One region of the Citrobacter portucalensis genome, then DNA from elsewhere that is predicted to be linked to it. Evidence: predicted binding sites of a transcription regulator. Region 1 holds the regulator's gene; each other region holds the start of a gene.

Region 1 (10,161 bases):
TATCGGCCTGCCGCCAGAGCGTTGCCATCTGTTCCGTGAAGATGGCACTGCATGTCGTCGGTTGCACCAGGAGCCAGGCGTTTAAGGTCCCCATAAAAAAACGAAACGCAAAACCATTCGCAGTTTTAGAAGGTGGCAGCGTTTAAAGAAAAGCAATGATCTCAGGAGATAGAACGATGATTACTCTGCGCAAACTTCCTCTGGCGGTTGCTGTGGCAGCAGGCATTATGTCTGTTCAGGCAATGGCTGTGGATTTCCATGGTTATGCTCGTTCCGGTATCGGCTGGACGGGTAGTGGCGGCGAACAACAATGTTTCCAGGCAACAGGTGCACAAAGTAAATACCGTCTCGGTAACGAATGTGAAACCTACGCTGAAATTAAATTAGGCCAGGAAGTGTGGAAAGAAGGCGATAAGAGCTTCTACTTCGACACAAACGTCGCCTACTCCGTAGCACAGCAGAATGACTGGGAAGGGACTGACCCGGCCTTCCGTGAAGCCAACGTGCAGGGTAAAAACCTGATTGAATGGCTGCCAGGCTCTACTATCTGGGCCGGTAAGCGCTTCTACCAACGTCATGACGTGCACATGATCGACTTCTACTACTGGGATATTTCAGGTCCTGGTGCCGGTATTGAAAACATCGATCTGGGCTTCGGTAAACTGTCTCTGGCCGCGAGCCGTTCTCAGGAAGCGGGTGGTTCATACGCGTTCAGCAGCCAGAATATCTATGATCGTACCAAAGACACCGCTAACGACGTATTCGACGTTCGTTTAGCGCAATTGGCAACAAACACTGATGGTATGTTGGAACTGGGTGTTGACTACGGTCGTGCGAATACGACAGATGATTACAGCCTGGCAGACGGCGCATCAAAAGATGGCTGGATGTTCACCGCTGAACATACCCAGAGCATGCTGAAGGGCTACAACAAGTTTGTTGTTCAGTACGCGACAGACTCCATGACCACGCAGGGTAAAGGTCTGAACCAGGGTTCTTATGGTTCTTCTTCCTTCACCATTACTAACCCAGACGGTAGTAAAACCAATTACGCCAATAACGTGATTAATAACAACGGTAGCCTGGTTCGTATTCTCGACCACGGTGCCATCTCCCTGGGCGACAAGTGGGATCTGATGTACGTCGGTATGTACCAGAACCTCGATATGGATAACGATCTGGGTACTGAATGGTACACCGTCGGTATTCGCCCGATGTACAAATGGACGCCAATCATGAGCACCCTGATGGAAGTCGGCTACGACAACGTCAAATCTCAGCAGACCGGCGATCGCAACAGCCAGTACAAAATCACCCTCGCGCAACAATGGCAGGCTGGCGACAGCATCTGGTCCCGCCCGGCAATTCGTGTCTTCGCAACCTATGCCAAGTGGGATGAGGAGTGGGGCTACGTCAAAAATGGTAACGACGTAACCAAATATGCAGCTGCAACGAACTCTGGTATCAGCACCACCAGCCGTGGTGACAGCGATGAGTGGTCCTTCGGTGCTCAGATGGAAATCTGGTGGTAATTCAGCACTAACCTGACGTAAAGACCGAAAGAGGGGCGTAAGCCCCTCTTGATTACGGTTTAGCGCGCTATTGCCTGGCCACCGCTGAACCCATGCTATCTGAGGTGATAACAATGAAAATGAAGAAAAGTCTCGTTGCCCTTTGTTTATCTGCAGGGTTATTTGCCAGCGCGCCTGGCATCAGCCTGGCCGATGTAAATATTGTTCCGCAGAACACTACCGCGGCCCCAACCATTCCCACTGCGGCGCTGCAACAGTTAACCTGGACGCCAGTTGATCAATCCAAAACTCAGTCCACACAACTTGCCAATGCAGGTCAGCGTTTAGATGTTGCTGGTATTACTGGCCCGGTCGCGGCCTATAGCGTACCGGCGAACATTGGCGAACTGACCCTGACGCTGTCCAGTGAAGTCAACAAACAAACCAGCGTATTTGCGCCAAACGTCTTAATTCTTGACCAAAACATGACGCCATCTGCGTTCTTTCCCAGCAGCTATTTCACCTACCAGGAGCCCGGCGTGATGAGTGCCGATCGTCTGGAAGGCGTAATGCGTCTGACGCCAGCGCTGGGCCAGCAAAAACTGTATGTTCTGGTCTTTACCACAGATAAAGATCTCCAGCAGACCACGACCCTGCTCGACCCGGCGAAAGCTTATGCCAAGGGCGTCGGTAACGCTGTTCCCGATATTCCGGACCCGATCGCCCGCCACACCACCGATGGTCTGCTGAAACTGAAAGTCAAAACCAGCTCCTCCTCCAGCGTGCTGGTCGGGCCGCTGTTCGGTTCTTCCGGCCCTGGCCCTGTCACTGTCGGCAATACCGCAGCGCCTGCAGTGGCCTACGCGGCTCCGGCAGCAGCCGTTGCCGCTCCAGCGCCGCAGCCGGTGAAGAAAAGTGAGCCGATGCTGAACGACACGGAAAGCTATTTTAATCAGGCGATTAAGGATGCAGTTGCAAAAGGCGATGTTGATAAAGCGCTGAAGCTGCTTGATGAAGCGGAACGTCTGGGATCCAAATCTGCCCGATCCACCTTTATCAGCAGTGTAAAAGGCAAGGGGTAAACATCTCCCCACATTGTTGATTTTGCAACAACTGGTGCGTCTCCTGGCGCACCTTTTTTTATCCTTCGGTGCGAATTGTTACACTTATGTTGCCCTACCGATCACTTAATCGTGTTTGCTCACCCCGTAATGCCTTTTCTGCGATACAATGCCTTTAGGTTATAAATCGGAGAGTAAGGCATGCCACACCCTGCGTTAACGCAACTGCGTGCGCTGCGTTATTTTGATGCGATCCCGGCGCTGGACGCCCAACTGCTCGACTGGTTGTTACTGGAAGATTCCATGACCAAACGTTTTGAGCAGCAGGGCAAAGAAGTCACCGTCACGTTGATTCGCGAAGCGTTCGTTGGGCAAAATGAGGTGGCTGAAGAACTGACTCTGCTGCCCAAAGAGTCCCGCTATTGGTTACGCGAAATCCTGTTATGCGCGGATGGTGAACCCTGGCTTGCCGGGCGTACCGTGGTGCCTGAATCAACCTTGTGCGGCCCTGAACTGGCCTTACAGAACCTGGGGAAAACCCCGCTCGGACGCTACCTGTTTACGTCATCGACATTGACCCGAGATTTTATTGAGATTGGCCGCGATGCAGCGCTGTGGGGGCGTCGTTCCCGCCTGCGGCTGAGCGGTAAGCCACTGATGCTTACCGAGCTTTTTCTGCCTGCGTCGCCGTTGTACTGAGAGGAAGATAAAGATGGAGTGGAGTCTGACGCAGAATAAGCTGCTGGCGTTTCACCGCTTGATGCGTACGGATAAGCCAATCGGCGCCTTACTGCTGCTCTGGCCTACGCTGTGGGCTCTGTGGGTGGCGACCCCAGGCATGCCGCAACTGTGGATCCTGGCAGTTTTTGTCGCTGGCGTTTGGTTAATGCGCGCCGCCGGATGCGTGGTGAATGATTATGCCGACAGGAAATTTGACGGGCACGTCAAACGCACCGCGAATCGACCGCTGCCGAGTGGGGCTGTCACCGAGAAAGAAGCCCGAACGCTGTTTGTGGTACTGGTGCTGCTGGCCTTCCTGCTGGTTTTGACCCTCAACACGATGACCATTTTGTTGTCCGTTGCGGCATTAGCATTAGCGTGGGTTTACCCGTTTATGAAGCGCTATACGCATCTGCCGCAGGTGGTGCTGGGGGCGGCGTTTGGCTGGTCGATCCCGATGGCGTTCGCCGCCGTGAGTGAATCCGTACCGCTGAGTTGCTGGCTGATGTTCCTTGCGAATATTCTCTGGGCGGTGGCCTATGATACGCAGTACGCCATGGTTGACCGGGATGATGACCTGAAGATCGGCATTAAATCGACCGCGATCCTGTTTGGTAAGAACGACAAGCTGATTATCGGTGTTTTGCAGGTTGGCGTGCTGGTGTTGATGGCGCTGGTGGGTTGGCTAAACGGGTTAGGGCTGGGTTATTACTGGTCTCTGCTGGTGGCGGGCGCGCTGTTTGTCTATCAGCAGAAACTGATCGTCAATCGCGAACGTGATGCCTGTTTTAAAGCGTTTATGAATAATAATTACGTCGGTCTGGTGTTGTTCTTAGGACTGGCGATGAGCTACTGGCATTTTTGAGTTTGGTCTAGTCTGCAAAATAAAAAACCGGTCAGTTCATTCCGACCGGTTTTTTTATGCTTACTCGCCTTGTGTAGCGCTCTCGATGGTCAGACGCACATCTGACGTGACCAGTTCGGCCAGCATCTGATAGATCTTCATCGTCTCTTCCGGTTCGGCATCTCCGGTATCGCTGATGAATCCCTCGTCACGCAGCGTCAGCACCAGAGAGCTGAACACGGCTTTATCGAAGAATTCCGGCGCGTTAATGCCGTGCAGCACTGAGAGGCGTTGCGCCACGGTGCGGCTTTCTTTCTCCAGCGTGCCACGGTTGATGGACGGGTTCGCGCTCAGCAGCCAGAAGGTAATGGCGTAGCGCTGCAACGTCTCGCGAGCACCTGCGGCCAGCAGCTGTAGCGTGCGGGAGCGGGCTGGATTGATATGCAGTTCGTCATCGGTCAGGGTGATGAGTCCCTGGCGCTGCATTTCGCTGGCCAGTTCGTCAATCACTCCGGCAAGTTCATCACGCTCCCAGCGTAAGAACAGCTCCGCTTTCAGCATCGGATACAGCGCATCAATATGCTGCTGTAGCGCGGCGCGTGAAATACGACGATGCTGAGTCACGATGGCTGCCATCAACGAAGGCAGAACCAGCATATGCGCAATGTTGTTGCGGTAGTAGGTCATCAATACCGCCTGCTCGCGCGGCAAAATGATGATGTCGCCGATGGTGTCTTTCTCGACCTCAAACTTGTTCATCTGCAAGGCGTGATCGATCAATTCACTGGCGCTCTGTGCCGGCACCGTCGAATCCGCAGCATACGGCACGTTGCGCAGCAGGCTCAGGTAGCAGTCGAGTTGTTCGGTCAGCTGTTCACGGGTCAGAGAGCGCTGGCGAGAGGCCAGTAAAGCAGTACAGCACAGGTTCATGGCGTTGGCCGCGCCTGCGTTGTTAATGCGCACCATCAAATCGGCGGCAATGTTATTCACCGTCGGCGTCAGCCAGGCCGGGCGGATAGACTCGATAGGGTCGATAGATTCACGCCACTCCGGCACATGCTGGTTGAGGTAAGTCATCAATGGCATTGGTTCACCAAAGTTGACGTAGCCCTGACCCAGGTTACGCAGCTTGCTTAAGCCACGCAGCATTTGCGGCAGGCTTTCTTTCTCTTTCGTCGCGCCACGCAGCTCTTTTGCGTAGGTGCCCACTTCCATTACGTGCTCATAGCCGATGTAAATAGGAACGAGGGTAATCGGACGTGTACCGCCGCGCAGCATCGCCTGAATAGTCATCGACAGCGTGCCGGTTTTCGGGTCGAGCAGACGACCGGTACGTGAACGGCCCCCTTCGACAAAGTACTCAACCGAGTAGCCGCGGCTGAACAGCTCGCCCAGGTATTCGCGGAAAACGGTGGAATAGAGCTTGTTGCCCTTGAAGGTACGACGAATAAAGAACGCGCCCAGACGGCGGAAAATCGGACCCGCTGGCCAGAAGTTCAGGTTGATACCGGCTGCGATGTGCGGCGGCACCAGACCCTGGTGGTACAGAACGTACGACAGCAGCATATAGTCCATATGGCTGCGGTGGCACGGAACGTACACGATTTCATGCCCATCGTGCGCCAACTGGCGTACACGTTCAGCATTGTGAACGTTAATCCCCTGATACAGACGGTTCCAGGTAAAGCCCAGAATACGGTCCGTCAAACGAATCATTTCGTAGGAGAAGTTGGCGGCAATCTCTTCCATCAGCGCAATGGCATTTTGCTGTGCTTTTTCGTGGGAGATTTTTTTACTGCGCGCTTCATCTTCTACCGCACGAGCGATCGCTTTTGAAGCTAACAGCTTATTAAACAGATCCTGGCGGGCAGGGAGGCGCGGGCCGACAGCGGCCAGACGCTGGCGAGCAAAGTGCATGCGCGCCACGCGTGCCAGCTTCTGAGCGATGATCTTATCCGTACCATGTTCATCCGCCATACGGCGCAGAGAGACCGACGGGGAGAAGCGGACAAAACTGTCGCGACCCAGCCAGGACACCGCAAAGAATTTCTGTACGCCGTTTAGCATACGTAACGGCGGATTGACCTCGCCTTTTTCACGCCCTGGCGCACGGCCAAACATCACCGAAACTGGCACCATCTGCACATCCAGATCTGGATTGCTGCGATGCAAGTCGAGATAGTTGTGGAACAGCTTGATGGACTCTTCTTTCGGCGTGTAATAGGTGAATACACGCGGACCGCCGTGAATAAACACGTAGCGCGGTAACAGCGTTCCGTCTATCTCTAGTGGTTCCAGGGGATCGGGGAGGTCGTGCACCAGACATTGGGCACGCAGCGTCAGCAAGTCAGCTTTCGAATTGTACGGTAGGACGTACATAATGGGACGCGAAGTATCGAGTCCCAATTCCGGAGCAGGTTCTGCTGGAATAGACTTGCTTTTTACCAGGACGCTTAATGGTAAATTCAGTAATTTGTAGTAAATTCGTGGCCAGCCGGACATAAACGATGTAAAGCCTCTGGTTAATAATGCAAATGCGCTGCAAGGATATCAGAAAGTTTAGTGAATTTCTGTGGTATCCGGTCATACTTCGCGCTGCTTTGCCACACCCTGAACAAACGGGGTAACGTTACAATGACATTGACGCTAATAATGTAAAAAGGTTCTTTTTGATGGCCAATAATACCACTGGATTCACCCGAATTATCAAAGCTGCAGGTTATTCCTGGAAAGGTTTTCGCGCCGCATGGATTAATGAGGCGGCATTCCGTCAGGAAAGTGTTGCTGTCCTGCTGGGCGTCGCCATCGCCTGCTGGCTGGATGTTGATGCAATTACCCGCGTGTTGTTGATTGGTTCTGTGATGCTGGTGATGATCGTTGAAATCCTCAACAGTGCGATTGAAGCGGTGGTTGATCGTATTGGTTCTGAGTACCACGAACTTTCCGGCCGGGCGAAAGATATGGGGTCGGCTGCGGTATTGCTGTCTATTTTTGTCGCTCTAATCACTTGGGGCATCCTGTTGTGGTCGCATTTGCGATAAGGCTTCCACAACTGCATAAATCTCCTGTTTTTTGTGCAGTTTGCGGTTCCAAAATCGCCTTTAGCTGTATATACTCACAGCATAACTGTATATACACCCAGGGGGCGGAATGAAAGCGTTAACGGCCAGGCAACAAGAGGTGTTTGATCTCATTAGAGATCACATCAGCCAGACAGGTATGCCACCGACGCGTGCGGAGATCGCGCAGCGTTTGGGGTTCCGTTCCCCAAACGCAGCTGAAGAACACCTGAAAGCGCTGGCGCGTAAAGGTGTGCTGGAAATTGTATCCGGCGCATCGCGCGGTATTCGACTGTTGCAGGAAGAAGAAGAAGGGTTACCGCTTGTGGGGCGCGTGGCAGCCGGTGAGCCACTTCTGGCGCAGCAGCACATCGAAGGCCACTATCAAGTCGATCCTTCACTGTTCAAACCGAACGCCGATTTTCTTCTGCGCGTTAGCGGTATGTCGATGAAAGATATCGGGATTATGGACGGTGATTTACTCGCTGTGCATAAAACCCAGGACGTGCGTAACGGCCAGGTTGTTGTTGCCCGTATTGATGACGAAGTTACGGTTAAGCGCCTGAAAAAGCAGGGAAACAAGGTTGAACTCCTGCCAGAAAACAGTGAATTTAAACCTATCGTTGTCGACCTGCGCGAACAAAACTTCACTATTGAAGGGCTGGCAGTAGGCGTCATCCGTAACGGTGAATGGCTGTAATTTTCTGTTGAATCCCTGTAGGCCGGATAAGACGATGACGTCGCCATCCGGCAACGTGCCCGGTAGCGCTGCGCTTGCCGGGCCTGCATTACATTGTCCAGTACGTCTAACTTCTTCTCAGGCCCTCCTGTATGCCTTTCTTTACCTCTTCTGATAAAGCACTCTGGCACCTCGCCTTACCCATGATCTTTTCCAATATCACCGTTCCCCTGCTGGGACTGGTGGATACCGCGGTGATTGGTCATCTGGATAGTCCGGTCTATCTTGGCGGTGTTGCGGTTGGTGCTACGGCAACCAGTTTTCTTTTTATGCTGCTGCTTTTTTTGCGCATGAGCACCACCGGTCTTACCGCCCAGGCATTTGGTGCGAAAAATCCGCAGGCGCTGGCGCGCGCACTGGTGCAGCCGCTCATGCTGGCGCTGGGAGCAGGGTTGCTTATCGCACTTTTTCGTACGCCGATTATCGATCTGGCTCTGCACATTGTTGGCGGAAGTGAAGCGGTACTGGAGCAGGCCCGACGTTTCCTCGAAATTCGCTGGTTAAGCGCACCCGCCTCGCTGGCGAATCTGGTGCTGCTCGGCTGGCTGCTTGGCGTTCAGTATGCGCGTGCGCCGGTTATCTTGTTGATTGTCGGTAATATTCTCAACATTGTGCTCGATATATGGCTGGTGATGGGCCTGCATATGAACGTGCAAGGTGCGGCACTGGCAACGGTGATTGCTGAATATGCCACCTTGCTGATCGGCCTGATGATGGTGCGCAAAGTCCTGCATATGCGCGGAATTTCGCTGGCAATGCTGAAGCAGGCGTGGCGTGGCAACTTCCGCCGTTTGCTGGCGCTTAACCGTGACATCATGTTGCGCTCGCTACTGCTGCAGCTCTGTTTTGGCGCAATCACGGTGCTGGGTGCGCGTCTGGGAGGCGATATCATTGCGGTTAATGCCGTTCTGATGACCCTGTTAACCTTTACCGCCTACGCGCTGGATGGATTTGCCTATGCCGTGGAAGCGCATTCGGGCCAGGCCTATGGGGCGCGAGATGGTAGCCAGTTGCAGGACGTCTGGCGGGCGGCCTGCCGACAGTCCGGTATTGTGGCTATTTTGTTTTCGCTGGTTTATGCCCTGTTTGGCGAGCAGATTGTTGCGCTGCTGACCTCGCTGCCGCAGATCCAACAGCTGGCCGATCGCTATCTTTTCTGGCAGGTGGTGTTACCGCTGGTGGGTGTCTGGTGTTATCTGCTCGACGGAATGTTTATTGGCGCGACGCGCGCGGCAGAAATGCGCAACAGTATGGCCGTTGCTGCCACAGGATTCGCATTAACGCTGCTGACTTTGCCGTGGCTGGGAAACCATGGCTTGTGGTTGGCGTTAACCGTTTTCCTGGCGTTGCGCGGGCTTTCACTGGCCTTTATCTGGCGACGTCACTGGCGTAATGGAACCTGGTTTGCCTGAGCGGGATGGTTAAAAATTCCGAATAGTAAATAAAACCCAGAATCACTGACTACACTTATTCTCACGTCCAGCAAAAACAGCATGTGTCTGGACATGGCACTCTCGCTATTCACAACCTAACGATGAGGACTTGATGATGAATAAAGACGAAGTCGGCGGCAACTGGAAGCAGTTTAAAGGTAAAGTGAAAGAGCAATGGGGCAAACTGACCGATGATGATATGACGGTCATTGAAGGTAAACGTGACCAACTGGTCGGTAAAGTCCAGGAGCGTTACGGTTACGCGAAAGATCAGGCGGAGAAAGAAGTTAACGATTGGGAAAAACGTAATGATTACCGCTGGTAATTAACCCTTCCCTCCTGAGAGTACAAGGATGTACGCTCTCCCGCTTACCTAGCGCCCAACTTTCTTCTTCACCTGAATCGTATGGTCATGCTGGCACTCGCCAGGATGGCGGCAAGATTCAACTTCCACACAGGCCGGACACAGCCCGTGGGCTTCAATAACGTTATGCCGCAGTGCAAAGCCCATTTTTGCCGCCAGCGTATGCATAATGTCTTCCACGCCTTCCGCACACTCTTCTTTTACCACGCCACAGCGGTCGCAAATGAACATTGCGGAACTGTGGGTTGGCTGATCGAACAGATGACAAAGCACATAGCTGTTGGTGGATTCCACCTTGTGCACGAAACCTTGTTCCAGCAGAAAATCGAGCGCACGATATACGGTAGGTGGTTTAGCCTGTGGCTCAGTTTCCCGCAACAGGTCGAGCAGGTCATAGGCGCTGATCGCACCTTCCTGCAGGCTCATCAGA
Region 2 (10,161 bases), 2.4 Mb from region 1:
CACTGGCAATACCCGGCACAAATGAGTCAGGATATTCGAATTGATGTCCAGTCAACCATTCCTGTCGCTAAAGGGATGGCCAGCAGCACAGCGGATATCGCCGCCACGGCAATCGCCACGGCGCAGTATCTGGGGCATCAGCTAGACGAATCCACTCTGGCGCAGCTTTGCGTTTCGCTGGAACCTACCGACAGCACCGTTTTCCGCCAGCTTACGCTGTTCGATCATAACGACGCCTCCACGCAAATTGCCTGTGAAGCCCAGCCTCAACTCGATCTGCTGGTTCTCGAAAGTCCGGAAACCTTGCTTACTGCTGATTATCACCGTACTCCACGCCAGTCAGGGTTACTGGTAGGCGCTCCAGCGCTGAAACGCGCATGGGAAAAGGTACAGGAAGCCTGTATCAGTCAAAATCCTTATCGGATGGGTGAAGCCGCCACGCTGAGCGCGATCGCCAGCCAGTTGCTGTTACCTAAACCAAATTTTGATTCACTTTTAGCGCTGGTAGAAGAATGTGATTTATACGGTGTCAACGTTGCGCACAGTGGCAGCGTAGTCGGTCTGATGCTCGACAGAAAGCGTCATGATGTGGACTACATTAAATGGATGCTGACGCAGAAAAAATTAACGGAACACTGGCCGGAACAGCATTTGTTGCGGATGGTAACTGGCGGGGTCGAACTGCAATAAGGGCCGCCGCTATGCAGCGACCCGGACAAGCATAAAATCGTTACTCGGCTTTCGCTTCGCCGTTTTTCACTTCGCCCATCGCTTTCAGCTTTTTAGAGATGTCGCGGCGCTCTTTAGAGATCTCAGCGTTTTTGATGATGTAATCATCAACACGATCTTCATAATCGCTTTTCATGCTGGCGATAATGCCCTGAATCGCTTCCACGCTCATTCCAGGCTTGATGTAGTCGCTCAGGTTGTCCAGCAGCAGAACACGTTTCTGGTTGTCACGGATCTTTTTCTCAACGTCCTGGATTTCACGTTGCAGTTTGTTTTTACGACGGAACAGACGAACAAATTCCAGCACGTCCTGGAAAGAAGGCTTGGTAGTTTCCATTTTTACACCCCTGATAATGTGAGATTCGGATTCGTTAAAACAACGGCTAAAGTGGGTCAACATTACTTTCATGCCCGCCATACTTCAAGTTGCATCTGCATCGACCATGCATGGTTGAAACCTGAATTATCGAGGGTAAAGCCATTGCAGTTACCAATGGTTTTAGCCTTTTTCAGTATCATACCTCTATTCGTTGCTGAATCGAAGCAGCAGTAGAACCAATCCCCTCATCTGCTCTTTATTTGCGCAGCGCGCGACAGATCAAATGAGAGAGCAACTCCAGCTGTCGCGCCATTTCCATATTTAGCCAAACGTAGCCGTGAATGGGCGTTTCAGCGACATTATCGCCCTTATGCTCAGCAATAAGCTGACGTAACTCCACCACGGTGTCATTGAGTTTTTCCGTATTGGCAAGCACCGGTTGTGGATTACCTTCATACAATGCGTGGGTTATCGTCAGTAGCGCCTGTTGTGTCCTGAGCTGTGTTTCACGCAAAGTATGCGCATTCAACATGACAAAGTGGCTGGTACGGCTGGCCCATAGCGCATTGATTTGCAGCTCAAGCATGCAGACCAGGTTGCGATTAACCGTCTGAATAGCTTCAAAGATTGATTTTTGAATGCGGGTTTCTTTGCTGGCAGGAACGATGAGCCCACGCATTTTGACAACATCGCTTAAAAGCTGTTGTAAATGCTTTTCCAGTCGCGGTTGCTCCAGCAGGTTGGGAGATAGCGCAGCCTGATACACCCGATTGTACCCCGTTACGCAATGCGCCAGCTGAATTCGCCAGTGTATAAATGCCCGCTGCGGCCAGATACCGGTAAACAGCATTGCCAGTAATGAACCCAGAATAACATCGCCACCGCGCCATAACGCTGTGTTCATATCTCCAGCGGGGGCACCCACAACGACCGCAAGCGTTATACCAATCAGCAACGCCTGATACGGTTTTTTACCCAGTGCCAGCCAGCCGCAGAGAAACATCGCCACCGCGCACCATATCAGCATTAGCGGAAGTGAAAAGAGCTCCAGACGAAGAGCCACCAGCCCAAGTACCGAACCCAGAATTGTCCCGCCAATACGCTCAAACGCTCTGGGGACCACGTTCCCCCAAAAGGAAATAGGCCCCATGATTACCACCAGCGTAATCAGAGGCCATGTACCTTCAGGAATGTTCAACAGGCGAACCAACAGAAAAGTAAAAAGAAACGCCAGCGCAATGCGAACACCATGCACCACACGATAATGACGATACAAACGAATTTCAAAAGGACTCAGTGACTTATCTGCACGCACTCATGCACTCCGTCAGGGAATTGCAAAGAACAGAATTGTACCTGTTTTTTGAGTGAAAACATCACCCTGATGACCAGGACATTCATCCTGATTTACACCAAAAACAGTTACTTCGACTGTACCGGCACGTACATTTCAATGTCCCAGTAGCCGTCCTCCATGCCATTGTTCATATAAACTTCAAAGCAAGGTTTAGCGGCTATCGCATACGTCGAATCCTGCAGCAGGCGCTCAAAGAACTGATACCACGGCGTCGCGAAGTCATGATTTTCAACGCGCGCAACGGCGATAGCATAGTCGCCCCCCGCCAGTTCGGTCTGGATCACCCCTTCGCTGTTTTCTGGGATCTCAAAACCTTCAGGCACAGACACCACGGTATCACAACGCAGTTTTTCCGCCGGAACAACGTCAGGATTGTCGTAATAAACAGCTATCCATTCCAGCGGTACGATCTGCTTACCGTCGACCCACATCATTAACTGCTCGAAACCCTGCTTTACCGTTTGTTCCCACGGTCCAACCATATGGAAACCGGCAATTATGCGTTTCTCAACCTGCTTTATCTCGTACTCCATATAACCTCCGTTATTACACTGTATTTATATACAGTGTAATTTTTAGGTATGACGGCCACAAGGAATCAGTGATTATTATGTGAGCAGATTCGCACTCTTGCCAGTCAGGCACATCAGGAAAAACTACGCCTTGTGGTGGAAGTAATCGCTCAAACGCGAGAAGACACCGCCTTCGTTGACAGACTCCAGCGTAACCAGAGGCCAGTGCGCCACCAGTTTATCCCGATCGTAGAGTTCAATTTCCCCCACACGTTGATGGGCAGCAATGGGGGCAACCAGTTCTTTCTTATCAAGAACATATTTTGCCTTGATATTAGCGACTTCGGCTTTAGGCAGGGCCATCCAGAAATCCTGCTCTGTGCCAAGGCTAATTTTTTCTTTATCGCCGTACCAGATCCGTTCAATACCAACCTGCTTACCGCTACGTAATACCTGCACGGTATCGAAGTTCTGTTGTCCCCATTGCAGCAGTTTTCGCGCCTGGTCTTCACGCCCTTTCGCACTCTCCGCCCCCATCACAACTGCAATCAGGCGGCGCTGCCCATCAACGGCAGAAGCAATCAGGTTGAATCCAGCGCCGGAGGTATGTCCTGTCTTCAGACCATCGACGTTCATAGTTTTATCCCACAACAAACCGTTACGGTTTTGCTGCGTAATTCCGTTCCAGGTAAGGCTTTTTTCACTGTACATATGGTAGAAATCCGGCTCTCCATGGATGATAGCTCTCGACAGCACGGCCAGATCGTAAGCTGAGCTATGCTGACCTGGCGCATCCAGACCATGTACCGTTTCAAAATGCGTGTCCCGCAGGTTCAGCTTTTGCACATAGTTGTTCATCATCGCGACAAACTGCGGCTGCCCTCCGGCGATGTAATCCGCCAGCGCAACGCAGGCATCATTACCGGAATCAACAATTAACCCGCGACTCAGATCGCGCACAGAAACGCGATCCCCTTCTTTCAGGAACATTAAGGATGAACCGACGAATACCGGATTATCTTTCGCCCAGGCATCGCGCCCTACGGTGACAATATCTGTCGGACTAATACGCTTGCTGTCGATTGCGCGATCGACAACATAGCCGGTCATCAGCTTGGTCAGGCTGGCAGGGTTGCGCTGCTGGTGTTCATTTCCGGCTGTCAGGATTTGGCCCGTGGTGTAATCCATTAATACCCACGCCCCGGCATTAATTGCCGGAGGCTGTGGAGCGAAACTGGCGACGTCGGTCGCGTACGCGGGCGAAAAACTCATCGCAAATAGTGAAGCGGCAATAAACAAACGGCGTTTCAACAGCATGTCCTCAGGAAATGGAGAAATAGCCGTTCTTTTTACGGAAGTTCTGGCGAACAAACATGGATAAATTGCAAGAAAATGTGACATAAGGCACATTTTCTTGCTGTAAGGAAAGGATTTCAGATATCGACCGCGTCTGGCGTTACCCTTTGCGCGGTGCCGTTTCTGCGTGATGGCTACGATGACGATGATAGCCATCTATCATGCTGCGGAAAATTTGCCCCGGCGTGTCACCCAGCGTGCACAGGTAAATATGTGCACAGATGAACAGTAAGCCGACAATCGCCAACACCATATGCAGCACCAGCATCACAGGCCCTGCCCCTATCACCTGCGGGTAGAGGCATAACAACCCGCTGATGATTAGCAGCGGAACCAGCGCATACATGATGGCCAGATAAGCCAGCTGTTGTAGCGGGTTAAATTTACTCTCTGCCGTTGCGGCAAACGGGTGTGGTTCACCCTTCATGATGCCATACAGATAAAAGCGCGTTTGCAACAAGCAGCGTGATATCAACCCATTAAACTTCACCCGGTAATGACAACCGTTGCCGCTGGTTGCGTTGACTAGCACAAAACCAACCCAGAAGGCCAACAAGGCGAAACCGCACCAGGTATGTATCTGCACCATCAATGCCACCGGTCCGACAGAGAAGTGCCCAAACAGGCCACTCAGCAAAAGCAGGATAAAAAGCAGCGCATTACCCCAGTGCCAGCGGCGGACTGCCAGAGAATAGAGGTAATCCCGGTGCTCTTCTCCGGTTGCCGTCTTGGGTGCCAGCATCCGACGTAACAGCGCGTGCATAACCAGGCCCGCAATCATCAGCACAACAACAACGCCTGCATAAATGAGCCACAGCGGCCAGTAGTCCGGCGCATAGTTAAGCTCTGCTCCCCAGATAGAATTCATGCTTTACCCTCCTGATGGATCTCTTTACGCCGATAAACACTCACCGGACCGCTACGCGTATCCTGCTGGCGATAAACCTCTTTTTGATTTATCCAGTGCTGAATTTCCGGGTCGTCACGACGACCAAATTTCAGCGCATCCGTCGGACAAACGGAAACGCAGGCGGGCGATTGACCGCTCTCGAGTCGGGTATCTGCGCAGAAGTTACATTTGTCGGCAATTCCCGTTTGCGGATTGAGATAACGGACATGGAACGGACAAGCGGCAACGCAGTAGTCACAGCCAATACAGCGAGACTTATCCACCTGCACAATGCCATTTTCGTCGCGAAATGATGCACCGGTCGGACAAACGCTGACGCAAGGCGCATCTTCACAATGCTGACAGGAAACGCGAACAAACTGGAAGTGGGACAGTACCTCGGGTTCATGTTCGGGTGAACGGATCTGCACCTGTAGACGGCTAAATCCCTCTGGCACATCATTCAGAACTTTGCAGGCAACCGTACATGCCTGACAGCCGATACAGCGTTTCTCGTCATGCAGCATGACATAAGGGTTTGTAGATTGATTCATGATGTTCTCCTTTCTCATGCCCGACGAAGCGTAACGCCAGCGGTGTGGACCACCGTACCGGAAACCGGACTGGTAACATGCGGAAGCAAATTACCGCAATGGATACCGTGCGTTGTCGCTGCGGTTTTGGCTCCCGCCTTGGCGCCAAATCCCATATAAACAAACAGCGTATCGGGCCGAATTCCGGCGGTGACCAGCGCTTTGCCTTTTTCCTTGCCGGTCGCATTTTCCAGCCAGATGTCATCGCCGCTTTTGATGCCTTTTTCACGGGCCGTTTGCGGGTGGATCCACACTGCGTTATCCCACATCAACTCGCTAAGCAGTGGCACGTATTGCGTCGCACCGTTGGTATGCACCGCCACTTTTCCCTGGATAAAATAGAGTTCACTGTCGCCTTTAAGCGCAAAATTGCGCGCGCGCGGAATACCGTAGCCAGGCAGGAGCGTTTCCAGCTCTTCGGAATAGAGTTCGATTTTTCCTGACGGAGATTTAAAGCGCAGTTGCTCGCCATAGGTACCGTCGCTGTCAACCGCCACCGCGCCCGGATAGCGTTCCACAAACTGACGCACCGCTTCAGGTTCACGCAGCAGCAACGGAACACCCCACTCCCGATACCCTTTCTGACGCAATTCAGCAGATAGCGCATGATCGCCATTAAGCTGGTATAACTGACGCGTTTGCATATCCTGCCATGGGTAGAATTGGCCAAGGCCTAACTGCACGGCCAGCTCTTTCCAGATTTGCCAGCTCGGACGCGCATCACCAATAGGTTCTACTACCTGCTGACGCAGGGCATAGGCTGGATTCAGACCCGACATGTCTGAAACTTCTTCATCGCGCTCAAGGTAAGTACATTCAGGCAAAAGGTAGTCGGCATACGCCGCGCTTTCGCTTAAATAGACATCACAACTGACCACAAGGTCGAGCTGTTCAACGGTTTTGACCAGATCTGGTCGACAGGTTACGGTTTGGAAAGGGTTGTGTCGGGACATAATCCATCCCTTCACCGGATAAGGCGTCTGGTTTAACACAGCATCAATGATGCTTTGCACCACACCACCGCCCGCCGCGATGTACTTAAACTGCGGGGCTACCAGATCGATACGCTGCGCCGTTGGCTTAGGTAATTTGACATCGGGTTTTGCCAGCACCGGAGCGACCTTCTCTCCAGCCAGCTTATTGTAAGTTGCCGCCGCTTTTTTCTGATACAAACCGCCTTCACGCTCAATATTGCCAAGCAGCACATTGAGGGTAAAAATCATGCGCCGCATATCAATTTCTTCTTGCAAAACGTCGCGCGATGGCCCGGACTGACGATGGCATGAGGCGCGCAGGCGGCCATTTCGCGGGTGACCCGAACAATGACATCAGCAGGCACATCCGCGAGCTGCTGCGCCCATTCCGGCGTGGTCTCTTGTACCGCTTCTGCCAGTTGCTCAAACCCCGTGGTGTAGCGCGCAACAAATTCCGCGTCATACAGATTTTCATTGATCATGACGTGACACATGGCCATCAACACTGGTAAATCGCCGCCCGGCTTGAGCGCATGCCATTCATCCGCCTTGCTGGAGAATACGGACAAACGGGGATCGAAGCTGACCATCTTCGCCCCCTTCTCCTGCGCAGTCATCAGCTCATGCGTATCAGCAACCTCGATCCCTTCATAGAGGTTATGGCCAAAAGAGACCATATAACGGGTATTGGCGATATCCATGGCTAAATCGCCACCCATCATCACTTTAGCGGCAATGGCTTTACCGGCAGGACACGTTGATGCGTGAGTAAAGGTATTCGGTGACCCGAAAGCTGTCGCGAGGTGAAATAAATGGCCAGACAGCGAGCCAGATTTAGACGAGAAGACGACTCCCTGGGGACCATATTGCGTTTTTATTGCCGTCATTTTTTCGGCAATTTCTTTATACGCCTGTTCCCAGCTAATCACCTGCCAGTCACCGCTCCCGCGAGGTCCTGTGCGTTTCATGGGTTTAACAATGCGATGAGGGTCGTTGACCAGGCTAACGCCGCTGCCGCCGCGAGCGCAGACACGTGTCCCCTGCTGTGGCGCGTTAGGGTTTCCCTGAATAAAAACCGTTTTATTATTAATCACCTGAGCCTGAATTGGGCAGCGAAAAGAACACATCTCGCACAAACTTGGCGTCAGGGATGTTTTCCCTTTGATACTCTCTGGAGAATTTCGCGCCAGTGCCCCAGGCGGGAAACTGCCTATCGCACAGGCTGAACAGCCTATACCCACTCCTCGCAAAAAATTACGCCGACTAATGCTCATATAACCTCCTGTTATTAGATATATCCAATAATTATATGGCGTTTGGATTATTTATTTTTTACATCAATCACATTTCATTACAATGCATGACAGCGAATTGACATAAATAAAAACCCATTGTTTATAAAAGATTTTTAAAGTTTCCAGAACACAACAAAGAAGAGGAAAATAACAATAATGGTTATCAGTTAGATTATTTACAAACCCGCAACCTCAAGATATTTTATTTCCGTAATTTATTTTAACCGCGCGAAATTTATTAGTTAATTCCATTAATGTCCTGTTTATCTCAATTTTATTGCGTACACAATCCAGCTTCGATAATGCCATAGCTGATTATCTCGCTATTTTTTGGTATTCTTGAACCAGCGCTAAATTGATCCCGGACATAACTGAACAATGAATGACGGCAAGCAGCAACCTGGTTTTCTCTTCCACGATTACGAGACCTTTGGTACCCATCCGGCGCTGGACAGACCCGCGCAATTTGCGGCTATCCGCACAGATAATGATTTCAACATCATCGGTGAACCAGAAGTCTTTTATTGCAAACCCGCGGACGATTATCTGCCGCAGCCTGAGGCGGTGTTGATTACGGGTATCACACCGCAGGAAGCACGTGAAAAGGGAGAAAATGAAGCCGCTTTTGCTGCACGCATCCACGCCCTGTTCACCGTGCCGAAAACCTGTATCCTGGGTTATAACAACGTGCGCTTCGATGATGAGGTGACGCGCAACATCTTGTATCGCAATTTCTACGATCCCTATGCCTGGAGCTGGCAGAACGATAATTCGCGCTGGGATCTGCTGGATGTGATGCGCGCCTGCTATGCCCTGCGCCCTGAAGGCATTAACTGGCCGGAAAACGACGACGGCTTACCCAGCTTCCGACTGGAGCATTTGACCAAAGCCAACGGTATTGAGCATACCAATGCTCACGATGCTATGGCGGACGTATACGCTACAATCGCAATGGCGCAATTAGTGAAGTCGCGCCAGCCGCGTCTGTTTGATTATCTCTACAGCCATCGTAATAAGCACAAGCTGGCCGCGCTGATTGATGTCCCGCAAATGAAGCCGCTGGTCCATGTCTCTGGTATGTTCGGCGCATGGCGCGGAAACACCAGTTGGGTAGCGCCGTTGGCGTGGCATCCGGAGAATCGTAACGCGGTTATTATGGTCGACTTAGCCGGTGATATTTCGCCGCTGCTCGAACTCGAAAGTGACGCCCTGCGCGAGCGGCTCTACACGTCTAAAGCGGATCTGGGTGATAACCCGGCCGTACCGGTTAAACTGGTGCACATCAACAAATGCCCGGTACTGGCACAGGCGAATACCTTGCGTCCGGAAGATGCTGACCGTCTTGGTATTAACCGCCAGCACTGTCTGGATAATCTCAAAGTTCTGCGTGAAAATCCGCAGATACGCGACAAAGTGGTCGCGATCTTTGCCGATGCGGAACCCTTTACACCATCAGATAACGTAGATGCCCAACTTTATAACGGCTTTTTCAGCGATGCTGACCGTGCGGCGATGAAAATCGTTCTGGAAACCGAACCACGCAATTTACCGGCGCTGGATATCTCCTTTGTCGATAAGCGCATTGAAAAACTGTTGTTTAATTACCGTGCACGTAACTTCCCGGGAACGCTGGACGAAGCAGAACAGCAACGCTGGCTGGACCATCGTCGCCAGGTATTCACACCGGAGTTTTTGCAAAATTACGCCAATGAATTGCAGCTATTGAGCCAGCAATATGCGGATAACAAAGAAAAGTTGATGCTGCTGAAATCACTCTGGCAGTACGCCGAAGAGATTGTATAAATCCCACGTATAAAAAAACGGAGAACTTGTCTCCGTTTTTTTCAGCTAAATACCGTTATTACGCGACATCTTCGTCGTACTGCGGCACCGGGTTGCGGAAGCTTTTGGTCACACAAGCCAGGTAAATCAGACCGATACCAGCCCAGATCAGACCCAGAACCATTGAGCTCTCTTCCAGATTCACCCACAGCGCACCAACGGTCAGCGCACCGCACATCGGCAGGAACAGATACTGGAAGTGGTCTTTCGGCGTCTTGTTACGCTTCTCACGGATCCAGAACTGGGAGATCACCGACAGGTTAACGAAGGTAAACGCCACCAGCGCACCAAAGTT
Region 3 (10,161 bases), 250 kb from region 1:
ACGGCGCGACCCAGGTGGATGCGGGCACGCTGGGCATCATGAACAATATGCATGTCCCTGCCGGACTGCTGGTTAACCTGGCTATCTGGCATCAACAACCTCACTGGCCAAGCTTCATCATTGGTGCGGCTGTGATAGTGGCTTCACTGTGGGTACATCGAAAGTGGGTCGTTCCGCACTCCGTACAAACGGTAGGTGATCGCAGGCGTGATTCCGCGCTGAGCGAATAAACGCTTCTGTGACCGGCTGTCGCTGCTCGCCATCACGCACGGCGGCGTACAGTCGGCTCCACAATCCATCACCCAGGGTTTTGGTCACTACCAGGCCCTGGCGTTCAAAACTCTCCACCACCCAGTGCGGTAATGCCGCGATACCCATTCTGGCTGCAACCATCTGAATCAGCAGCAAGGTGTTATCCACGCTTTTCAGCGACGGACTAACGCCTGCAGGCTGCAGAAAATGCCGCCATACATCCAGTCGACTCCGCTGTACCGGGTAAATCAGCAGCGTCTCGCTGGCCAAATCTTCCGGTGTGATTTGAGTTTTGCTGGCCAACGGATGGTCAGGCGCCAGTACCAGGCGGACTTCAAAATCAAACATCGGTGAGTAGTGCAATCCGCTGCGCGGCAGGATGTCGGAGGTTAACACCAGATCCAGCTCATCCTGCTGTAGCGCTGGTTGCGGATCGAACGTCACGCCGGATTTAAAGTCCATCTCCACCTGCGGCCAGTTGGCTCGAAAATTCTCCAGCGCGGGCGTCAGCCATTGAATACAACTGTGACATTCAATCGCGATTCGCAGCCGGGTTTGCTGCGGTTCGTTGCAGGCCTGCAGCGCACGACCAATTTGCGGCAACACCTGATTGGCTAACTGCAGCAGGATTTCTCCCTGCGGCGTAAAGCGCAGAGGCTGGCTTTTACGGATAAAAAGTCGAAAGCCAAGGCGCTGCTCCAGATCGCTGAACTGGTGAGAAAGGGCGGATTGGGTCTGATGCAACGTCGCCGCTGCGGCTGCCAGAGAACCACTATTCCGCAACGCCTGGAGCGTTTTCAGGTGTTTAATCTCGATCATGAAAGTCCTTCACTTCGGCATGAACAAATTGCGCTTGAGGAATATACAGTAACCGCCAATTATGGATGTGTAAACATCTGGACGGCTAAAATCCTTCGTCTTTTAAATTTATGGTGCGTTGGCTTCGTTTCCCCACCCCAGTCACTTACTTCAGTAAGCTCCTGGGGATGAGTAAACTTGCCGCCTTCCCTAAATTCAAAATCCATAGGATTTACATATAATTAGAGGAAGAAAAATGACAATATTGAATCACACCCTCGGTTTCCCTCGCGTTGGCCTGCGTCGCGAGTTGAAGAAAGCGCAAGAAAGCTACTGGGCGGGAAATTTTTCCCGTGAAGATTTGCTGACCGTTGGCCGCGAGCTGCGTGCCCGCCACTGGGATCAGCAGAAGCAGGCGGGCGTTGACCTGCTGCCGGTGGGTGATTTTGCCTGGTACGATCACGTGCTGACTACCAGCCTACTGCTCGGCAACGTTCCGGCTCGCCATCAAAATAAAGACGGCTCGGTCGATATCGATACCTTATTTCGCATTGGCCGTGGCCGCGCACCAACGGGTGAACCCGCGGCGGCGGCAGAAATGACCAAATGGTTTAACACCAACTATCACTACATGGTGCCAGAGTTCACTAAAGGTCAGCAGTTTAAACTGACCTGGACCCAACTGCTGGATGAAGTGGACGAAGCGCTGGCGCTCGGTCACAAGGTGAAGCCTGTGCTGCTGGGGCCGGTAACCTACCTGTGGTTGGGTAAAGTGAAAGGCGAACAGTTTGACCGCCTGAGCCTGTTGAACGACATTCTGCCGGTTTACCAGCAGGTGCTGGCCGAGCTGGCGAAACGCGGTATTGAGTGGGTGCAGATTGACGAACCCGCTCTGGTGCTGGAATTGCCGCAAGCGTGGCTGGACGCCTTCAAACCAGCTTATGACGCGCTGACGGGTCAGGTGAAGCTGCTACTGACCACTTACTTCGAAGGCGTAACGCCAAACCTGGATACCATTACCGCCCTGCCGGTACAGGGGCTGCACGTTGACTTCGTGCACGGCAAAGATGATGCAGCCGAGCTGCACACGCGTCTGCCAGCCGACTGGCTGCTGTCAGCGGGGCTGGTGAACGGCCGCAACGTCTGGCGTGCCGATCTCAGCGAAAAATACGCACAAATCAAAGATATCGTCGGGAAACGTAACCTGTGGGTGGCTTCTTCCTGCTCCCTGCTGCATAGCCCAATCGATCTCAGTGTGGAAACCCGCCTTGATGCAGAAGTGAAGAGCTGGTTTGCCTTCGCGTTGCAAAAGTGCGGCGAGCTGGCGCTGCTGCGCGATGCGTTGAATAGCGGTGATACGGCAGCAATTGTCGAGTGGAGCGCACCGATTCAGGCTCGTCGTCACTCTACCCGCGTACACAACGCCACAGTGGAAAAACGTCTGGCGGCAATCACCGCCCAGGACAGCCAGCGCGCTAACGCTTACCCGGTTCGTGCCGAGGCGCAACGTGCCCGCTTTAATCTGCCGGCATGGCCGACTACGACTATCGGTTCATTCCCGCAAACCACAGAAATTCGCGGCCTGCGCCTGGACTTCAAAAAGGGCAACCTGGATGCTGGTAACTATCGCACTGGAATTGCGGAACATATTAAACAGGCGATTGTTGAACAGGAACGTCTTGGTCTCGACGTGCTGGTACACGGTGAAGCCGAGCGTAATGACATGGTCGAATACTTTGGCGAACACCTGGACGGCTTCGTCTTTACCCAGAACGGTTGGGTGCAGAGCTACGGCTCTCGCTGCGTGAAGCCGCCGGTGGTGATTGGCGACGTCAGCCGCCCGGAAGCGATCACCGTGGAGTGGGCGAAATATGCCCAGTCGCTGACCGACAAACCGGTAAAAGGCATGCTGACCGGTCCGGTGACCATTCTCTGCTGGTCATTCCCGCGTGAAGACGTGACGCGTGAAACCATCGCGAAGCAGATCGCGCTGGCGCTGCGTGATGAAGTGGCGGATCTGGAAGCGGCGGGTATCGGCATCATCCAGATTGATGAACCGGCACTGCGCGAAGGTTTACCACTGCGTCGCAGCGACTGGGCGGCGTATCTGGAGTGGGGAGTGGAGGCCTTCCGCATTAACGCGGCGGTAGCGAAGGATGAAACCCAGATCCACACCCACATGTGTTATTGCGAGTTCAACGACATCATGGACTCCATTGCGGCGCTGGATGCGGACGTGATCACCATTGAAACCTCGCGCTCTGATATGGAGTTGCTGGAATCGTTTGAAGAGTTCGACTATCCGAATGAAATCGGGCCGGGCGTATATGATATTCACTCGCCGAACGTTCCGAGCGTGGAGTGGATTGAAGCCCTGTTGAAGAAAGCTGAGCAGCGCATTCCAGCAGAACGTCTGTGGGTGAACCCGGACTGCGGCCTGAAAACCCGCGGCTGGCCGGAAACCCGTGCCGCGCTGGCGAACATGGTCAAAGCGGCGCAGAATCTGCGTCAGGCGTAATTCGGTGCCCGGGAAGCGCTGGTGCTTACCCGGGTTACAGGAAATCGCAATAGTTGTAGGCCCGGTAAGACGTCGCTGCCACCGGGCAATTAACGTTTATTTCTTCCCACCGTATTGCACGAACCACTCCAGCATTCTCTGCCAACCGTCTTTCGCGGACTCTTCGTGATAGCTCGGGCGATAATCGGCGTTGAACGCATGTCCGGCATCGGGATAGACCACGATTTCCGCTTTAGCATTGGCGGCGCGTAGCGCCTGGCGCATTGTTTCAACGGTATCTTGCGGAATGCTGGTGTCCTGGCCGCCATAAAGCCCCAAAACGGGGGCGTTAAGATCGGTTGCGATATCAACGGGATGTTTTGGCGAGTTGAGGGTTTTGTCACCCACCAGTTTGCCATACCACGCCACGGCCGCTTTTAACTGCGGATTATGTGCGGCATACAGCCAGGTGATGCGTCCACCCCAGCAAAATCCGGTGATCATCAACTGGTGCGCATCTCCTCCGTTGCGGGAGGCCCAGCTAGCGACGTGGTCCAGATCGGCCAGTACCTGAGAGTCAGGCACTTTGGCGACAAGGCCACTAAGCAGCGTAGGGATATCGGCAAAGTCATTGGGATCGCCTTCGCGAAAATAGAGTTCTGGTGCGATAGCCAGATACCCTTCCAGAGCCAGACGACGGCAAACGTCACGAATGTGCTCATGAATACCAAAAATCTCCTGCACGACAATGACTACGGGCAGCAGGCCATCAGTCTGTTTTGGTCGTGCGTGATACGCTGGCATATCATCGCCTTGTGAAGGTATAGACGTTACACCGGCGATAATTGCATTATCCGGGGTGTGAACCGTGGTAGACGTCGGTGGAGATACAGCAGGTGCAAAGCCAGATTGTCGTGTTGTCATGGTATTCTCCGTACCCTTAAATATTCAGCAAAAAAGCGCATTGTTAACTATAGACACATGCAACGAACCACATTGCCTTAAACGGTCTATCTTTTGTGCAGGGCTTACTTATATCGCATCATTTATGTGATAAAGATCACTATTTAATGGTAATCGAATGCAATTGATTTACATCATAGTGATGACTGTCACGAAAATATGTTTATGCCTTCGGTAAAGTATGTTTTTGCTTCTTCTGACAAAACCGATTCACAGAGGAGTTTTTATGTCTAAGTCTGATGTTTTTCATCTCGGCCTCACTAAGAACGATTTACAAGGGGCTACGCTTGCTATCGTCCCTGGCGACCCGGAGCGTGTGGAAAAGATCGCCGCGCTGATGGATAAGCCGGTTAAGCTGGCATCTCATCGCGAGTTCACCACCTGGCGTGCTGAGCTGGATGGTAAAGCCGTGATCGTTTGCTCTACCGGTATCGGCGGCCCGTCCACCTCTATTGCCGTAGAAGAACTGGCACAGCTGGGCATTCGTACCTTCCTGCGTATCGGTACGACTGGCGCTATCCAGCCGCATATCAACGTGGGTGATGTACTGGTTACCACTGCGTCTGTTCGTCTGGACGGTGCAAGCCTACACTTCGCACCAATGGAATTCCCGGCCGTTGCGGACTTCGAGTGCACCACCGCGCTGGTGGAAGCGGCGAAATCTATCGGCGCCACCACTCACGTGGGTGTTACTGCGTCTTCTGACACCTTCTACCCAGGCCAGGAGCGTTATGACACCTTCTCTGGTCGCGTCGTGAGCCGTTTCAAAGGCTCAATGGAAGAGTGGCAGTCTATGGGCGTCATGAACTACGAAATGGAATCTGCTACGCTGCTGACCATGTGCGCAAGCCAGGGTCTGCGTGCCGGTATGGTCGCAGGTGTTATCGTGAACCGTACTCAGCAAGAGATCCCTAATGCGGAAACGATGAAACAAACGGAAAGCCACGCGGTGAAAATCGTGGTAGAAGCCGCGCGTCGTTTACTGTAATTCTCCCTTCTATTCAAAAAGGCCGACGCGTTCGGCCTTTTTATTTTGCGTAGTGCCTCGCAGGAAATTCCTTTTAAACTGGACGTTTATACAGCACAATTCTATTTTGAGCGGGTAAGTCGTTGCTGTAAGGGGGCGTTGTGGATATTTCAATTATGATGAGTGCCATGTTGGCGTTAGCCGCAGGGCTACTGGTAGGGTGGCTGGCGACAAAAGCACGCGCCGATCAAATCCGTGCCGACCTCATCGAAGAGCGACGTGAACTGGATATTGCGCTAAGCGCCGCTCGCCAGCAGCTCTCGCAGGAAGCTCACTGGCGTGATGAGTGCGAACTACTCAATAACGAATTACGCAGTCTGCACAGTATCAACACCTCTCTGGAAGCCGATCTCCGTGAAGTCACTACCCGGCTGGAAGCAACGCAACAGCATGCGGAAGATAAAATCCGCCAGATGATCAACAGCGAACAGCGTCTGAGCGAACAGTTTGAAAATCTGGCGAATCGTATTTTTGAGCACAGCAACCGCCGTGTTGATGAGCAAAATCGCCAAAGTCTGAACAGCCTGCTTGCGCCGCTTCGTGAACAACTGGACGGTTTTCGTCGCCAGGTTCAGGATAGCTTTGGTAAAGAGGCGCAAGAACGCCATACCCTGGCACACGAAATTCGTAATCTCCAGCAACTGAATGCGCAGATGGCGCAGGAAGCGGTAAACCTGACGCGGGCATTAAAAGGCGATAACAAAACGCAGGGTAATTGGGGAGAGGTCGTACTCACGCGGGTACTCGAAGCCTCTGGTCTGCGTGAGGGTTATGAATATGAAACCCAGGTCAGCATCGAAAACGACGCCCGTTCGCGAATGCAGCCTGATGTCATCGTTCGGCTACCGCAGGGTAAAGATGTGGTGATCGATGCGAAAATGACGCTGGTCGCCTATGAGCGCTATTTTAACGCAGAAGATGAATACACCCGCGAAAGTGCATTGCAGGAGCACATCGCCTCGGTGCGCAACCATATTCGACTACTGGGGCGCAAAGATTATCAGCAGCTTCCTGGGCTGCGTACGCTTGACTATGTGTTGATGTTTATCCCCGTTGAGCCCGCTTTTTTGCTGGCGCTCGACAGACAGCCCGAACTGATTACCGAAGCGCTTAGAAATAACATTATGCTGGTGAGCCCTACCACGCTGTTGGTGGCATTGCGCACGATCGCCAACCTGTGGCGCTACGAGCATCAGAGTCGTAATGCGCAACAAATTGCCGATCGGGCCAGCAAACTTTATGACAAGATGCGGTTGTTTGTGGATGATATGTCGGCAATAGGTCAAAGCCTGGACAAAGCCCAGGACAACTACCGACAGGCGATGAAAAAACTCTCTTCCGGTCGTGGAAATGTCCTGTCGCAGGCAGAAGCGTTTCGTAGTTTAGGCGTGGAAATTAAGCGCGAGATAAATCCTGAGCTGGCTGAACAAGCGACTACACAGGATGAAGAATACCGCTTGCGCTCGGTCCCTGAGACGCAACAAGATGCGTCTTACCCCGAGGATGAAGCGGCAAATCAGCAATCAAACTAGTCCATTTGGGGTAGTTGAACCCGGCAGAAGGGTAGGGCAAATTGGCCCAATCTGTTACACTTCTCGAACATTTTTTGGATGAGCAGGCACTGAGATGGTGGATAATTCACAAGAAACGACGCACTTTGGCTTTCAGACCGTCGCTAAAGAGCAGAAAGCTGACATGGTGGCCCACGTTTTTCATTCTGTGGCGTCTAAATATGACGTTATGAATGACTTAATGTCATTTGGCATTCATCGTTTGTGGAAGCGCTTCACCATTGATTGCAGTGGCGTGCGTCGCGGGCAAACCGTTCTCGATTTAGCAGGCGGTACCGGCGATCTGACGGCGAAATTCTCTCGCATGGTTGGTGAAACCGGCAAAGTTGTGCTGGCGGATATCAATGACTCAATGCTCAAAATGGGTCGCGAAAAGCTGCGTAATATTGGCGTGGTAGGTAACGTTGAGTACGTTCAGGCGAATGCGGAAGCATTACCTTTCCCTGACAACACGTTTGACTGCATCACCATCTCTTTCGGTCTGCGCAACGTAACGGATAAAGACAAAGCATTACGCTCCATGTACCGCGTATTGAAGCCAGGCGGACGTCTACTGGTGCTGGAATTCTCCAAACCCATCATCGAACCGTTGAGCAAAGCCTACGACGCATACTCTTTCCATGTTCTGCCTCGCATAGGTTCAATGGTAGCAAGCGATGCGGACAGCTACCGTTATTTGGCGGAGTCCATCCGTATGCATCCCGATCAGGACACCTTAAAAGCAATGATGCAAGATGCCGGGTTCGAAAGCGTTGATTACTACAACCTGACAGCAGGTGTCGTTGCGCTGCATCGTGGTTACAAGTTCTGACAGGAGAGTGGGGATGCCTTTAAAACCCTTAGTAACCGCAGGCGTTGAAAATCTGCTCAACACCTTTCTGTACAGTTCTCCTGCGCTGAAGTCAGCCCGAACGCGTTTACAGGGTAAGGTGCTGCGTGTTGATCTCAAAGGATTTTCAACACCGTTAGTCCTGGTATTTAGCGAGCGCCAGGTCGATGTGCTGGGGGCATGGGAAGGCGAAGCCGATTGCACCGTAATCACATATGCCAGTGTGTTACCGAAATTGCGTGATCGACAGCAACTCACCACGCTTATCCGCAGCGGTGAGCTGGAAGTCCAGGGCGATATCCAGGTAGTACAGAACTTTGTTGCGCTGGCCGATCTGGCGGAGTTGGATCCTGCAGAACTGTTAGCACCCTATACCGGCGATATCGTCGCGGAAGGGGTCAGCAAAGTCTTGCGTGGTGGAGCGAAGTTCCTGTGCCATAACTTTCAGCGCCAGCAGCGCTATGTCGCCGAAGCGATCACTGAAGAGTGGCGCATGGCTCCTGGTCCACTAGAGGTTGCATGGTTTGCTGAAGAAACAGCAGCCGTTGAGCGCGCGGTTGAATCTCTGGCCAAACGGCTGGAAAAACTGGAGGCCAAATGACGCCAGGTGAAGTACGGCGCCTTTATTTCATCATTCGCACTTTTTTAAGCTACGGTCTTGATGAACTCATCCCCAAAATGCGAATCACGCTGCCGCTTCGGTTGTGGCGTTACTCGTTGTTCTGGATGCCCAACCGACATAAAGACAAACCGCTGGGAGAAAGGCTGAGACTGGCTTTACAGGAACTCGGCCCGGTGTGGATCAAATTTGGGCAAATGCTCTCTACCCGTCGTGACCTTTTCCCTCCGCACATCGCCGATCAGCTTGCGCTATTGCAGGATCGGGTTGCCCCGTTCGATGGGCTTAGAGCGAAAAAACAAATCGAAGAGGCTATGGGCGGGCTGCCCGTTGAGGAATGGTTTGATGATTTTGAAATCACGCCACTGGCATCTGCGTCTGTTGCTCAGGTCCACACTGCGCGATTGAAATCGAATGGCAAAGAGGTGGTGATCAAAGTTATTCGCCCGGACATACTTCCGGTCATCAAAGCGGATTTAAAACTGATCTACCGCCTGGCTCGTTGGGTTCCTCGTCTGCTGCCAGATGGGCGTCGCCTGCGACCAACAGAAGTCGTCCGTGAATATGAAAAAACGTTGATCGATGAACTGAATCTGCTGCGCGAATCGGCGAACGCCATTCAGCTACGACGTAATTTTGAAGATAGTCCGATGCTGTACATCCCGGAAGTGTATTCCGACTACTGCAGTCAGAACATGATGGTGATGGAGCGCATTTACGGCATCCCGGTTTCAGATGTCACCACGCTTGAGAAGAACGGCACCAATATGAAACTGTTGGCCGAGCGTGGTGTTCAGGTCTTCTTTACTCAGGTATTCCGCGACAGCTTTTTCCATGCGGATATGCACCCCGGGAACATTTTTGTCAGTTATGAGCACCCTGAAAACCCGAAATACATTGGTATTGATTGTGGGATTGTGGGCTCTTTAAACAAAGAAGATAAGCGCTACCTGGCTGAAAACTTCATTGCGTTCTTTAACCGCGATTACCGCAAAGTTGCTGAACTGCACGTGGATTCTGGTTGGGTTCCGCCGGATACCAACGTAGAAGAGTTTGAATTTGCCATTCGTACCGTGTGCGAGCCGATTTTTGAAAAGCCGCTGGCGGAGATTTCCTTTGGTCACGTGCTGTTGAATCTGTTCAACACTGCGCGCCGCTTCAATATGGAAGTTCAGCCTCAACTGGTATTGCTCCAGAAGACGCTACTGTACGTTGAAGGTGTCGGACGACAACTCTACCCTCAGTTAGATTTGTGGAAAACGGCTAAGCCATTCCTCGAATCCTGGATTAAAGATCAGGTCGGTATTCCGGCGCTCGTTAGGGCATTTAAAGAAAAAGCACCGTTCTGGGTCGAAAAAATGCCAGAAATACCTGAACTGGTGTATGACAGTTTGCGCCAGGGCAAATATTTACAGCACAGTGTTGATAAGATTGCCCGCGAGCTTCACGCGAATCATGTACGCCAGGGACAATCCCGTTATTTATTGGGCATTGGCGCAACATTGTTGCTAAGTGGAACATTCCTGCTGGTAAGCCGCCCTGAGTGGGGGCTTATGCCGGGCTGGTTAATGGCGGGAGGCGTCATAGCCTGGTTGATCGGCTGGC

The links. Region 1 encodes LexA, which represses DNA repair genes until DNA is damaged. Its sites were predicted from a motif close to TNCTGTATGTACATACAGNA; they were not measured.
Region 2: the regulator LexA is predicted to act here: its motif matches at 2,955-2,974, upstream of sbmC (DNA gyrase inhibitor SbmC).
Region 3: the regulator LexA is predicted to act here: its motif matches at 5,575-5,594, upstream of rmuC (DNA recombination protein RmuC).

The regions. Positions count from the first base shown of each region.
Region 1 is NZ_CP092466.1:4,738,649-4,748,809, reverse strand. It holds gene malK (maltose/maltodextrin ABC transporter ATP-binding protein MalK) at 1-85, shown strand, start outside; gene LY264_RS22910 (maltoporin) at 177-1,532, shown strand; gene malM (maltose operon protein MalM) at 1,646-2,593, shown strand; gene ubiC (chorismate lyase) at 2,774-3,271, shown strand; gene ubiA (4-hydroxybenzoate octaprenyltransferase) at 3,285-4,157, shown strand; gene plsB (glycerol-3-phosphate 1-O-acyltransferase PlsB) at 4,218-6,638, opposite strand; gene LY264_RS22885 (diacylglycerol kinase) at 6,809-7,177, shown strand; gene lexA (transcriptional repressor LexA) at 7,287-7,895, shown strand; gene dinF (MATE family efflux transporter DinF) at 8,027-9,346, shown strand; gene LY264_RS22870 (CsbD family protein) at 9,483-9,692, shown strand; gene zur (zinc uptake transcriptional repressor Zur) at 9,741-10,161, opposite strand, start outside.
Region 2 is NZ_CP092466.1:1,971,055-1,981,215, reverse strand. It holds gene LY264_RS09425 (GHMP family kinase ATP-binding protein) at 1-690, shown strand, start outside; gene LY264_RS09420 (DUF496 family protein) at 731-1,066, opposite strand; gene LY264_RS09415 (FUSC family protein) at 1,305-2,363, opposite strand; gene sbmC (DNA gyrase inhibitor SbmC) at 2,471-2,938, opposite strand; gene dacD (serine-type D-Ala-D-Ala carboxypeptidase DacD) at 3,062-4,234, opposite strand; gene phsC (thiosulfate reductase cytochrome B subunit) at 4,374-5,141, opposite strand; gene phsB (thiosulfate reductase electron transport protein PhsB) at 5,138-5,716, opposite strand; partial or broken gene phsA (thiosulfate reductase PhsA) at 5,731-8,003, opposite strand; gene sbcB (exodeoxyribonuclease I) at 8,403-9,827, shown strand; gene plaP (putrescine/proton symporter PlaP) at 9,886-10,161, opposite strand, start outside.
Region 3 is NZ_CP092466.1:4,991,429-5,001,589, reverse strand. It holds gene LY264_RS24105 (carboxylate/amino acid/amine transporter) at 1-230, shown strand, start outside; gene metR (HTH-type transcriptional regulator MetR) at 118-1,071, opposite strand; gene metE (5-methyltetrahydropteroyltriglutamate--homocysteine S-methyltransferase) at 1,307-3,568, shown strand; gene LY264_RS24090 (dienelactone hydrolase family protein) at 3,665-4,471, opposite strand; gene udp (uridine phosphorylase) at 4,737-5,498, shown strand; gene rmuC (DNA recombination protein RmuC) at 5,639-7,069, shown strand; gene ubiE (bifunctional demethylmenaquinone methyltransferase/2-methoxy-6-polyprenyl-1,4-benzoquinol methylase UbiE) at 7,164-7,919, shown strand; gene ubiJ (ubiquinone biosynthesis protein UbiJ) at 7,933-8,538, shown strand; gene ubiB (ubiquinone biosynthesis regulatory protein kinase UbiB) at 8,535-10,161, shown strand, end outside.